Linked DNA regions of Nordella sp. HKS 07. The protein of the gene in region 1 interacts with the protein of each later gene in a pairwise test. Links are inferred from orthologs where the notes say so. Each region holds a gene or a part of one and is shown on either strand. Other genes may lie near its edges.

Region 1 (6,294 bases):
AAGAGATGCGCCGGCGTCAGGCCATGGCGGACAAGCATCTCGGCCGGCACATAGCACTGGCCGCGCTTGCGCTGCAACGGCAGGGAGCGCAACAGGCCGGTGATGCCCATGGCGACGCCGGCGAGCCCCGAAATATCGCCGAGACGCTGCGCCCTGTTTTTATCCAGGATCATCGCCGAAAGCTGGATCAGCATCGAGGAGGTTTCGCCGAGATAACCCTCGAGCTGCTGCAGGCTCGGCATGGGGTCGTCATAGAGATCGAAGCGCCGGGCCTCGATCATGTTGATGAGCGCGTGCTTTGGAAGTCCCGCCTCGGTGATGACCGGCGCCAGGGCCTCGATGACCGGATGGCCCTCCTTCTCGCCGGCATAGAGGGCCTCGACAGCGTCGGTCCACCATTGCAGACGGATCTCTCCAAGGGCGGCCTCGCTCACTGTTTCGCGGATGCGGGCGATTTCGATATTGAAGGCATAGAGCGCCAGGAGCTGTGCCCGCTTGGCATCGGGCGCCAGAAGGGTCGACAGATAGCGGTCCTTGTCGCCCTGGCGCACCAGCACATGGCAGTAGTCGGCGCTCATCGCACCGTGTCGACGGCAATCAGGCCGGCCCAGATGTCACGGTTCTCGCCCAGCAGGATGTTATAGGTGCGGACCGCCGCCCCCGTGGTCATGATCTGCAGGCCGATGCCGGCCTTGTCGAAGGCGGCGATCAGGGGCCGCGACGGTGCGGGCGCCGCCGTACCGGTCCCCAGAATGAAGGAGTAAGGCCGCTTCTGCGCTTCGAGCACCATGGCGAAGTCCGCCACCGTCACATCGGCGAAGCGCGTCGCCGTCCAGGCATGCATGCCGTCGCCCAGGATCAGGATCGATCCCTGATGCGACATACCGCCAAAACGGAAGCCGCCATTCCCATAGGAATCGATGGGAGCCCGATGCGGGAAGAACCGGTTGTCCTCTGCCATGATCCTCCGATCACGCCGGGCATGCACCCCGGGTCACGGACGCGCCGGGGCCGGCTTGCGGCTCACCTTGTCACCGGTCTTGGCCTTCGCCGCCTCGGGAGCGCCCCCTACCTGGATCGCATCGCGGTTCACGCCGAGCAGCGCCAGCAGCGAGGCGGCCGAGAAGATCGACGAATAGGTCGCGACGCAGACACCCCAGATCATGGCGAGCGTGAAGCCCTTCAGCACTTCGCCGCCGAAGATATAGAGGGAGATCAGGGCCAGAAGCGTGGTGACCGAAGTCAGGAGGGTACGCGGCAAAACGCTGTTGACCGAGAAGTCGATCAGGTCGGCCAACGGCATCTGCTTGTACTTGCGCAGATATTCACGGACACGGTCGAAGACGACGACGGTATCGTTGAGCGAATAACCGACGATGGTGAGCAGTGCCGCGATGAGCTGCAGGTTGAATTCGATCTTGATCAGGATGAAGAAGCCGATCGACAGCAGGACGTCGTGCAGCAACGACATCACCGTCGCGATGGCGAATTGCCATTCGAACCGGAACCATATGTAGATCAGGATCCCGATGATGGCGATGAGCACGGCGAAGATACTCCATTCCGCCAGCTCGCCCGAAACCTTCGGGCCGACGACATCGATGGAGAGATACTCGACCCCTGCCCCCAGAATTTCCTTCACCTTGGTCTGGACGTTGCGCTGCACATCCTCGCCGCCTTCGATGGTCGGCAGACGGATCAGCACCTCATGGCCGCCGGTGCCGAATTCCTGCAATTCCGCATCGCCGAAGCCCAGGCTGTTCACTTTTGAGCGCAACTCGTCGAGATTGGCGGGCTGCTCGGTGCGGATGACGAAGACCGTGCCGCCCTTGAAATCGACGCCGTAATTGAGACCGACAAAGACGAAAAGCAGGATGGAGGCCAGACAGGCGATGCCGGAGGCGAAATAGCCGTACCGGCTCCAGAGCATGAACCTGATCTTGGTGTCGTCCGGAATGAAGCGAATAGGCTTGAACATATGATCTCCCGCTTACAGCGGAACCTCTTTGGGCTTGGTCGTCCTGACCCACCAGAACACGATGAGCCGGGTGACGGTGAAGGCCGTGAATACGGTGGTGATGATGCCGATCGCATGCGCGATAGCGAAGCCCTTCACCGGACCCGAGCCCACGCCGAACAGGACGACGGCGGCAATGAAGGAAGTGATATTCAGATCGAGCACCGTGGCGAGCGCCGCCTTGAAACCCGTCTCGATCGAATTGAACGCGGTTCGCCCGTGCCGCCATTCCTCGCGTATGCGCTCATAGACGAGCACGTTGGAGTCGACCGCGATGCCCATGGTCAGCACGATGCCGGCGATGCCCGGGAGGGTCAGCGTGAAGCCCGCCACGGACATAATGCCGATAAGCAGGATGAGGTTCACGATGAGAGCGATATTGGCGAAGATGCCGAAGAGCCCGTAGGCGATCAGCATGAAGGTCATGACAGCGACCAGCGCGATAATGGAGGCGATGGCGCCGGCGCGGATCGAGTCGGAGCCGAGGCTCGGCCCGACGGTACGCTGCTCGACCGCGACAAGGCGGGCCGGCAAGGCGCCCGACTTCAGCACGATCGCCAGGCTATTGGCCTCCTGGACTGTGAAGTTGCCGGAGATCTGCCCGGTCCCGCCGAGAATGGGCTCGTTGATGCGCGGCGCGCTGATGACTTCCTGGTCGAGGATGATGGCGAAAGGCTTGCCGACATTGTCAGTGGTGAGCTTGCCGAAGCGCAGCGCGCCCTTCTGGTTGAACTTGAAGGAGACGATCGGCTCGTTGGTGCGCGAATCGAAGCCGGACGAGGCATTGCTCAGATCGGCGCCGTCGACGGTCGCGGCGCTCGAGGTCTGCACCCACATATTCTGCTGCGGATTCTCCTTCATCGGATAGGCGGCGCACTCGGGTGGCGGATTGTCCGTCGGATTGACGGGCTGGCTTTCGCAGACGAGCTGGAAGGTCAGCTTCGCCGTCTGGCCGATCATCTTGACGACCTGGTCGGGGTCACCGACGCCCGGCAGCTGGATGACGATGCGGTCCCTGCCCTGCCGCTGGATGGAGGCCTCGGCGATGCCGGTGCCGTTGACGCGATTCTCGATGATGCGCAGAGATTGCTCGACCGCCTGGCTCACGCGCGATTCGAGGCCGGCGTCATTGAAGGCGAAGGTGAACTGCTGGCCGGAGCGGGAAAGGCTGAAGATATGGCTGGCGACGCCGGTGCCGAACATGCCGGTGTCGATCGGCTGGGTCAGATTGCGCAGAACGCCGTAGGCCTTGTCGGCATCGTCGGCATTGTTGATCTGCACGGTGACGCCACTCGGCGTGCGGTTCAGCTTATAGCCAATGCGCGCCTCGCGCAGGGCGGCGCGGACGTCGCCCATCTGCTGCACGATCAGCGTGTTGGTGAGTTCCTTGCGGTCGACTTCCATGAGGACGTTCGAGCCGCCCTGCAGGTCGAGCCCAAGGGTTATCGGCCGCAGGATCGTGTGTTCGCGCAGCTTGTCCTGCATGTCCTTGGGCAGGACATTGGGCAGAGCGAAGATAATGCCGGCCAGGATCGATGCCAGGATGGCGATGATTTTCCAGCGAGAGAAATTGAGCATCTTAACGGTCCGACCTTTTCGCCCGGGCGCTGCCGGCGGTTTCGTTTCCCGCGTCTATATAGACCAATCGCGCCGGCAAGGCACCGAAACGAAAAGCGATGGCCAGATCGTGAGATTCTCTCCGGCTGGAACAATGTGGCATGCGGCCGATCTTACTTCTTGGCGGCGTCGTCTTTGATGGGCTCGCCCTTGGCCCGGACCTCGGAAATGGCGCTACGCACGACCCGCACCTTCACATTCTCTCCGACTTCGACCAGAAGCTCGCGCTCATCCACGACCTTGGATACGCGGCCAATGAGGCCGCCCGATGTCACGATCGTGTCACCGCGGGCGACCTTGCTGATCAATTGCTGGTGTTCTTTCTGGCGCTTCTGCTGCGGGCGGATGAGCAGGAACCAGAAGACCACCATGATCATCACCAACGGCAGGATCATGCCGATGAAGTCGCCGGTGCCGGGGCTCCCCGTGGCCTGGGCGAAAGCGGGGGTAATGAACATTCAGGTCGTCTCCTCTGAGCGGCGGAAAGGCGGGGATTTAGGCCGCCCGGTTTTGGGTTCTGGGGTATATACCGACGAAACCGGCCATTGCAACCGGCTGGAACCGCTTATGCGTCCCGGCTGCTTGCCGCCCGGACCCCTTAAGGCTATGGACCGGCGCCATGCCCAAAGACACCGTCCCTGATGACTATGCCGCCATTCTGAGCCGGATTGCCGTTGCTCTGGAAAGACTCGCCCCTGCCCCGCCGCCCCCCCGTCGACCTTGGGGCAGCCTCAGCCTTCGTCTGGAACGCCCATCATCGACGGCTGGAGCCTGTAGCGAAAGTCAACCGGGTGGATATCGAGCTTTTGCGCGGCATCGACCAGACCCGCGATATCCTGATCGACAATACCCGCCGATTCGCCAAGGGGCTTCCCGCCAACAATGCGTTGCTCTGGGGTGCCCGCGGCATGGGCAAGAGCTCCCTGGTCAAGGCCGCCCACCATCTGGTCAACGGGGAAACGGGCGGTAACCTCAAGCTGGTCGAAATCCATCGCGAGGACATCGAAAGCCTGCCGCAGCTCATGATGCTGATCCGCGCCAATCCGGAGCTCTACTTCATCGTGTTCTGCGACGATCTCTCCTTCGACGCCAATGACACCTCCTACAAGTCACTCAAGGCGGCGCTCGAGGGGGGCATCGAGGGGCGGCCCGTGAACATGATCTTCTATGCGACCTCCAATCGCCGGCACCTCCTGCCGCGTGACATGATGGAGAATGAGCGCTCGACCGCCATCAACCCTTCGGAGGCCGTGCAGGAGAAAGTATCGCTCTCCGACCGCTTCGGCCTGTGGCTCGGCTTCCACAATTGCTCGCAGGAGGAATTCCTAAGTATGATCGATGGTTACGTGAAGCGCTTCAATCTGGACGTCAAGCCGGAAGACGTGCGCGCGCAGGCCATCGAATGGACGGCGACGCGCGGCAGCCGCTCGGGCCGTGTCGCCTGGCAGTTCGTCCAGGACCTCGCCGGCCGCCTGGGCGTCAAAACGGAAGGCTGATCCGACGCATCGGCCCGAAAAGTCCATGGCCGCACCTTGAGGCGGCCATCCAGACTTTTCGGAAAAGCCGATGCGTTAGCTAAGCATCGGCCCGAAAAATCCATGGCCGCCGCTTGAGGCGGCCATCCAGACTTTTCGGAAAAGCCGATGCGTCATCCGAGTGCCTTTTCGTTGGCGTTCCACTCGGCGATATTGTTGCCGACCTCGACCATCACCCACTTCCGGTATGCCGGGCGCTGCTGCAAGGCCTCGAACCAGCGCCTGATATTGGGCGTATCGGGCCGCTCGCCGTCCATGCGCGAATAGCGCCAGTAAAGGACACCCAAAACGATATCGCCGAAGGAGAACTGGTCGCCGGCGAACCATGCCGATGAGCCAAGCGTGGCATCGGCGATCGCCAGCACTTCCTTGAGCCTGGCGTTCGCCTGGGCGATCGCCGTGTCGTTGCGCTGGTCGGCCGGGACGCGCACCAAGTTCCAGAAGATCGCCGAAATATGCGGCACGACATTGAGCTGCTGCCAGTCCATCCATTGTTCGGCGGCGGCCAGCGCCCTGGGCGCCGTGGGCCGGAGGCCGCCCTCGCCGTAGCGAGCTGCCAGATAGCGCACGATGGCGTTCGATTCGAACATGGTGATGTCGCCGTCGCGCAGCACCGGCACGAGAGCATTTGGATTCATCTTGAGATAGGACGGATCGTGCGTGCCGCCGAAGCCGCCGCCTACCGTGTGGCGCTTGAATTCCAGGCCGAGTTCATCGAGTGCCCAGATCACCTTCTGAACATTGCTCGAACTGCGGCGTCCCCAAACCTCGATCATATCCGGCTCCCTGCTTTGAGCCGCTATCTATCGGAGACTTCGCGCAAGCGCGCAAGCGAAAGCCCGGCCTTTTTGGGGCCGGGCTTCTGTCAGCCTCGGAGCGGCGGAAATGTCAGTTAGACGCCGTCGAATTGTTGAGGAAACGCATCGGATCCATTGCGGTGGCGCCCTTGCGGACTTCGAAGTGGACCTGCGGGCTCGACACCGAGCCGGTCTGGCCGGCCTTGGCGATGACGTCGCCACGCTTGACCGTGTCGCCGCGCTTCACGAAGAGGTCCTTGTTGTGGGCGTAAGCCGTGACCCAGCCACCTTCATGGCGGATGAGGACCAGATTGCCGTAGCCCTTCAG
Region 2 (6,425 bases), 3.2 Mb from region 1 along the record:
ATGGGGCTGTTACAGAACTGATACGGGCATGATCACGCGGCTTGCCATTTCCGGTTACCGTTCCCTGCGTGACGTCACATTGGCGCTCGGCCGGCTGAATATCGTCACCGGCGCCAATGGCAGCGGCAAGTCGAGCCTTTATCGGGCCTTGCGCCTGCTGTCGGATGTCGCGCAAGGGCGCGTGGTGGCCTCGCTCGCCGCCGAGGGCGGCCTGTCATCGACACTGTGGGCGGGGCCGGAGAAATTCAGCCGTGAGATGAAAAGCGGCCAGCATCCGGTACAGGGTACGCGCCGCTCGGGTCCCATCAGCCTCAAGCTCGGCTTCTCCTCGGAAGACTACGGCTACGCCATCGATCTCGGCCTGCCTCCGCCGTCGCCGTCACGTTTCGCCCGCGATCCCATCATCAAGGTCGAGGCGGTGTGGACTGGCGAGCTTCTCGGCCGCGCCAATGTCATCGCCGAGCGGCATGGCGCGCATTCCCGCCTGCGCGAGAGTAGATCCGGAACCTGGCGCGACTGCACCGAGCATCTGTCGCATTTCGACAGCATGATGACCCATCGCGCCGACCCGCTCGATGGCTGGGAGCTGCTTCTTTTGCGCGAGCGGATGCGCCAGTGGCGCTTCTACGACAATCTGCGCACCGATCGCGAAGCGCCGGCGCGCCGGCCGCAGGTCGGGACTTTCACGCCGGTCCTTGCCGGCGACGGTGGCGATATCGGCGCCGCTCTTCAGACGATCATCGAGGTGGGCAACCGATCAGCGCTCGAAGAGGCAGTCGCCGACGCCTTCGACGGCGCGAGCCTCGGCGTCAATGACCGTTTCGAGATCGAGATGAAGCAGCATGGACTGCTGCGCGAGCTGAATGTCGCGGAGCTCTCCGAAGGCACGCTCAGATACATCCTGCTGATTGCCGCCCTCTTGTCGCCGCGCCCGCCCGAGCTCATGATTCTCAACGAGCCGGAAGCGAGCCTGCATCCCGATCTTCTCGGACCGCTGGCCCGCCTCGTGACCAAAGCGGCCGAGCGCTGCCAGATCATCCTCGTCTCGCATTCCTCCGAGCTCGTCGCCGCGCTCGACCGCCATCCGGAGAGCCTGCTCGTCCGGCTCGAGAAGGAGCTCGGCGAGACAATCGTGCCGGATCGGACGGCGCCGCCCTGGAAATGGCCTTCACGTTGAAGAACATCCTCTTTGTCTGCAGCCAGAACCGCCTGCGCAGTCCGACCGCCGAGCAGGTCTTCTCGACGCGCCGCGATATAGAGGTCGCTTCGGCCGGTACCAATCACAACGCCGACAATCCGCTCACCGCCGAACTCGTCGAATGGGCCGACATCATCTTCGTGATGGAGAAGGCACATCGCAGCAAGCTGCTGCAGCGCTTTCGGCCGCAGCTCAAGAAGGCGCACGTCATCTGCCTCGATATACCAGATGAGTTCGAGCTCATGGACCCGAAGCTCGTCCGCCTGCTCGAGAAGAAAGTGTCGCGTTATCTGCCGTAACCCCGCCCTTCCAGGTTCCGTCTCCCGGCGAAAGCCGGGGCGCCAATAAATTGGTGAAGCCCAGGCAACTTTGCCTGGCTCACTCTATTGAATGGATCCCGGCTTTCGCCGCTATCATATGCACACATCTCCTGAGGGATGCGCCCTTACCCTCGCCCCGCTTTAGCGGGGAGAGGGAGGGGCCCATTGCGCAGCAATGGGAGGGTGAGGGGCTTTTGCGAGATTGAGTTCGACCTCAGACAACTGAACGCTCTCGCGACAAGCATGCCCTCACTGCGTCGGTGGCCGTGCCCCTCACCCTTCCCGCCGCTGCGCGTCGGGCCCCTTCCCTCTCCCCGCTGCGCTTCGCTTGCAGGGCGAGGGTAAAGCGGCAAGCCGGCCATCAGATGTGTGAATCCGATAGCGGCGAAAGCCGGGATGACGATGGTATAGGGCGCGGGCTCAGCTCCTGAGCACGCCGCCGGTCGCCTTGTGGACCTGCGCCACGATCTTCTGCGACAGGGCGTCGATCTCTTCCTCGGTCAGCGTCTTCTCGCGCGGCTGGATCGTCACCTCGATGGCGAGCGACGCCTTGCCCGCCTCGAGCGTGCCGCCGGCGAAACGGTCGAACACGACGACATCCGAGATCAGCTGCTTGTCGGTGCCCTTGGCGGCTTTCACGACCTTGTCGGCCTCGATCGTTTCGTCGACGACGAAGGCGAAGTCGCGCTTCAGCGCCATGAGGTCCGACGCCTTGAGAGCCGCGCGGGTATTGCCCCGGCCCTTGGTCCCCGGAATGGCGCTGAGATTGACCTCGAAGGCGACCAGCGGTCCCTTCACGTCCATTTCCGCCAGGATGCGCGGATGGATCTCGCCGAAGGTCGCGAGCTTGTTCTGCGGGCCCATCTGGATCGTGCCGGAGCGGCCGGGATGATACCAGGAGGGCGCTTCTGCCACGATCTGCATGGTCGCGACAGGAGCCCCGGCCGCATCGAGCACCGCGAGCGCGTCGGCCTTGGCCGTGAAGACGTCGACAGCGCGTTGACCGCCCATCCAGTTGCGCGGCACGGCATCGCCGCGCCGCGTGCCGGCGGCGCGCAGAGTCTCATCTTCAGGCTTGTCGCCGGCATAGGCCTGGCCCACTTCGAACAGCGCCACGTCCTGGACGCCGCGCGCCATATTGCGCCCCGTCGCGGCGATGAGATTGGGCAGAAGCGACGGCCGCATGTCGGACAATTCCGACGAGATCGGATTGGCGAGCACGAGATCGCGGTTGCGCTGGCCGTCATTGAAGAGCCTGGCATGCGCCTCGGGCAGGAACGACCAGGTGACGGCCTCATTGAGGCCGCGCGTCGCCAGCGTCCGCCTGGCCTGGATCATACGCCGCTGCAGCGAACTCAAGACCGGCTTGGCGATCGGTGAAAGCCGCGGCATCTCGGCGAAGGGCACTCTGTCGAGCCCATAGATGCGGCAGACTTCCTCGACGAGATCGGACTCGCCATGGACATCGGGCCGCCAGGAGGGAACGGCGCAGGAAAGCCCGTCCGGCGTCTCGGTAACGGCGAAGCCGAGGGCGGTGAGGATTGCCTTCTGACGGGCTTCCGGGATTTCGACGCCGCCTAGCCTCGCCACCCGCCCGCGGCGGAGCAGATAGCTGCGCTTGGTGTCGGGCGCATGCCCGGCGATGACGAGTTCGGACGGCTCGCCGCCGCACAGTTCGAGGATCATCTCAGTGCCGAATTCCGAGCCCGCTTGCGTGAATTCCGGATCGACGCCGCGCTCGAAGCGGTAGCGCGCATCGGACAGCACGCCGAGTTTGCGCCCGGTCGCGGCGGTGCGCAGCGGATCGAAATAGGCCGCTTCGAGGAAGACATTGACGGTCTTGTCAGACACGCCCGATTCCTCTCCGCCCATGATGCCGCCCAGAGCCTCGGGCCGGCGCTCATCGGCGATGACCGTCATATTGCCGTCGAGCCAATAGGTCTTGCCGTCGAGCGCGCGCAGATACTCGCCACGCTTGGCGAGTCTCGCATGCAGCGAGCCCTTGATCTTGTCGGCGTCGAATACATGCAGCGGCCGGCCATAGGAGAAAGTGATGTAATTGGTGATGTCGACGAGGGCGGAGATCGGCCTGAGCCCGATTGCCTTCAGCCGGTTCCGCAGCCATGCGGGCGACGGGCCGTTCTTGACGCCTCTGATGTAGCGCCCGACGAAGAGCGGGCAGGGACTGACATCGCCGCCGTCGAAAATCAGCGAGACGCCGACCGGCGATTTGAAGCGGCCTGGAATGACAGGTGCGGCGAGCGGCTTCAGCGTGCCGAGACCTTTGGCGGCGAGGTCGCGGGCAATGCCATAGATTCCGAGCGCGTCGGGTCGGTTCGGCGTAACCTTGATGTAGATCATCGGGTCGGCAAGGCCGAGCGCTTCCGCCGCGGGTGAGCCGATCGGCGCCGTCTGGTCGAGCTCGATAATGCCGTCATGCTCCTCCGAGAGCATGAGCTCGCGCTCGGAGACGAGCATGCCGTTCGATTCGACACCACGGATGACGCCCTTTTCGAGCGTCATTTTGGTGCCTGGAATATAGGCGCCGGGCGGCGCGAAGATCGCCTTCATGCCGGTCTTGGCATTCGGCGCGCCGCACACGACCTGGATGAGGCCGGAACGGGTGACGACGTCGCAGACGCGCAAGCGGTCGGCATTGGGATGCGGACGCGCTTCCTTCACATAGGCGACGGTGAAGGGGGCGAGCGGCTTCGACTTGTCCTCGACCGCTTCGACCTCGAGGCCGATACCGATGAGGCCGTCGACGATCTGGTCAAGCGTGGCGTCGGTGTCGAGATAGTCCTTGAGCCAGGAGAGGGTGAATTTCATCAGGAGAGCCCTCCGGCGAGAGTGGGGACTTGCAGAGCGCGGAAGCCGTAATGGCGCAGCCAGCGCAGATCGGCCTCGAAGAAGGCGCGCAGATCCGGGATTCCGTATTTCAGCATGGCGATGCGGTCGAGGCCCATGCCGAAGGCGAAGCCCTGATAGCGCTCAGGGTCCAGGCCGCCGGCCTTGATCACGCTCGGATGCACCATGCCGCTGCCGAGGATTTCGAGCCAGGACGAGCCTTCGCCGATTTTCACCTGGCCGCCTTCCCACGAGCAGTTGATGTCGACTTCCATCGACGGCTCGGTGAAGGGGAAATGCGAGGCGCGGAAGCGCATCTTGACGTCATCGATCTCGAAGAACGCCTTGCAGAATTCGGCGAGCGCCCATTTGAGATGGCCGAGATGCGTCTCCTCGTCGATGACGAGGCCCTCGATCTGGTGGAACATCGGGGTGTGCGTCTGGTCCGAATCGGAGCGGAAGGTGCGCCCGGGCGCGATGATGCGGATCGGCGGCTTGCCCTCGAGCATCGTGCGGATCTGCACCGGCGAGGTGTGGGTGCGCAGCAGCATCCGCGAGCCGTCAGCCTTGGGCTGGAAGTAGAAGGTGTCGTGCTCCTGGCGCGCCGGGTGCTCCGGCGGGATGTTGAGCGCGGTGAAATTGTAGAAATCGTTCTCGATATGGGGGCCTTCGGCTACGGAGAAGCCGAGATCGCCCCAGATCTGCACCACTTCCTCCCACACCTGGCTCACCGGGTGAATGGTCCCTTGCGCTTCCGGACGCGTCGGCAGGGTTACGTCGATCTTCTCGGTGACGAGACGGGCTTCGAGCGCCGTGGCCTGAAGCGCCGCCTTGCGCGCGCTGAGCGCCTCCGTGACCTTCTCCTTCAGCGCATTGAGCTCGGCGCCGGCCGTCTTGCGCTCTTCCGGCGCCATGGCGCCCAGCGTCTTCATGCGCTCGGAAATGGCGCCCTTCTTGCCGAGAGCCGAGACGCGTAAGCTCTCGAGCTCGGTCTCGTCCGCCGCGCTGGCGATGCCGTCGATCAGCGATTGTTCCAGATTTTGCAGACTCATCTGTGGGTCTTTCAACGAAAAAGGCCGGGCCGATGGCGCTTCATGGAGCGCCAGCGAAAGCCCGGCCCGAACCGATGGATGCTGACGAGGCTCAGAGAGCCGCTTTCGCCTTTTCGACGAGAGCGGCGAAAGCCTGAGGCTCGCGCACGGCGAGATCGGCCAGAACCTTGCGGTCGATCTCGATACCGGCCTTGCCGAGCCCGTTGATAAATCGGCCATAGGTGAGGCCGAGTTCGCGGGTCGCCGCATTGATGCGCTGGATCCACAGAGCGCGGAAATTGCGCTTCTTGTTGCGCCGGTCGCGATACTGATACTGCTGCGCCTTCTCTACCGCCTGGACGGCGACGCGGAAGATGTTCTTGCGGCGGCTGAAATAGCCGGACGCGCTCTTGATGACTTTCTTGTGGGCGGCTCTGGCCGTCACACCACGCTTTACGCGGGACATGTCTTAAACTCCTTGCAGCGGCTTAGCGGGCATAAGGCATATGAATCTTGACCAGGCGCTCATCGCCCTCGGCCAGAATCATGGAGCCCCGCTGATTGCGGATCTGCTTGTTGGTGCGCTTGATCATGCCGTGGCGCTTGCCAGCCTGACCGGCCTTGATGCGACCGGTCGCCGTGACCTTGAATCGCTTCTTGGCCGACGATTTCGTCTTCATTTTGGGCATTTCGCTATCCTTTCGGTGCACAATAAAAGACCGCCCTGGCATGCCCTTTACAGGCCAGGCGGTTTGAACGGGCCGGGTTATGGCGGAAGCCCGGGGAAAATGCAAGTGGGCCCGCCCAACCTGACGTAACAGGAAATAGAGGGGTCCCCAACGTAAGGTTCATTTTTGCGCTTAACAGCGCCGGGCCAGATGGCTAGAAGCCTGCCCGGGAACATACAGTGGCGATGCAATACAGGAGAGAGATCGACGGTCTCAGGGCCGTGGCCGTTTCGTCGGTCATCCTGTTCCATGCGGGTTTCGGACCCGTTACCGGCGGCTTTGTCGGTGTCGATGTCTTCTT

The links.
Region 2: the proteins of secD (region 1) and pheT interact in binary tests that used the Escherichia coli proteins (3 or more experiments, as listed by UniProt). The link is inferred for Nordella sp. HKS 07 from one-to-one orthologs.

Annotation. Positions count from the first base shown.
Region 1 is NZ_CP049258.1:5,997,809-6,004,102, reverse strand. What follows is about bases 1,294-4,266. They hold secD (protein translocase subunit SecD), read right to left. Parts: upstream 3,596-4,266; coding sequence 1,991-3,595; downstream 1,294-1,990. Other genes in these bases: yajC (preprotein translocase subunit YajC), read right to left, coding at 3,748-4,092; secF (protein translocase subunit SecF), read right to left, coding at 1,294-1,978. Also shown: G5V57_RS28245 (phytoene/squalene synthase family protein), read right to left, coding at 1-578; G5V57_RS28240 (Mth938-like domain-containing protein), read right to left, coding at 575-961; more of secF, read right to left, coding at 995-1,293; G5V57_RS28215 (glutathione S-transferase family protein), read right to left, coding at 5,283-5,945; G5V57_RS28210 (LysM peptidoglycan-binding domain-containing M23 family metallopeptidase), read right to left, coding at 6,058-6,294. UniProt on the Escherichia coli protein: Part of the Sec protein translocase complex. Interacts with the SecYEG preprotein conducting channel. SecDF uses the proton motive force (PMF) to complete protein translocation after the ATP-dependent function of SecA.
Region 2 is NZ_CP049258.1:2,828,636-2,835,060, forward strand. What follows is about bases 1,644-4,747. They hold pheT (phenylalanine--tRNA ligase subunit beta), read right to left. Parts: upstream 4,348-4,747; coding sequence 1,939-4,347; downstream 1,644-1,938. Other genes in these bases: pheS (phenylalanine--tRNA ligase subunit alpha), read right to left, coding at 4,347-4,747. In the rest of the region: G5V57_RS13345 (AAA family ATPase), read left to right, coding at 29-1,177; G5V57_RS13350 (low molecular weight protein tyrosine phosphatase family protein), read left to right, coding at 1,174-1,497; more of pheS, read right to left, coding at 4,748-5,417; rplT (50S ribosomal protein L20), read right to left, coding at 5,509-5,862; rpmI (50S ribosomal protein L35), read right to left, coding at 5,885-6,076; G5V57_RS13375 (acyltransferase family protein), read left to right, coding at 6,310-6,425.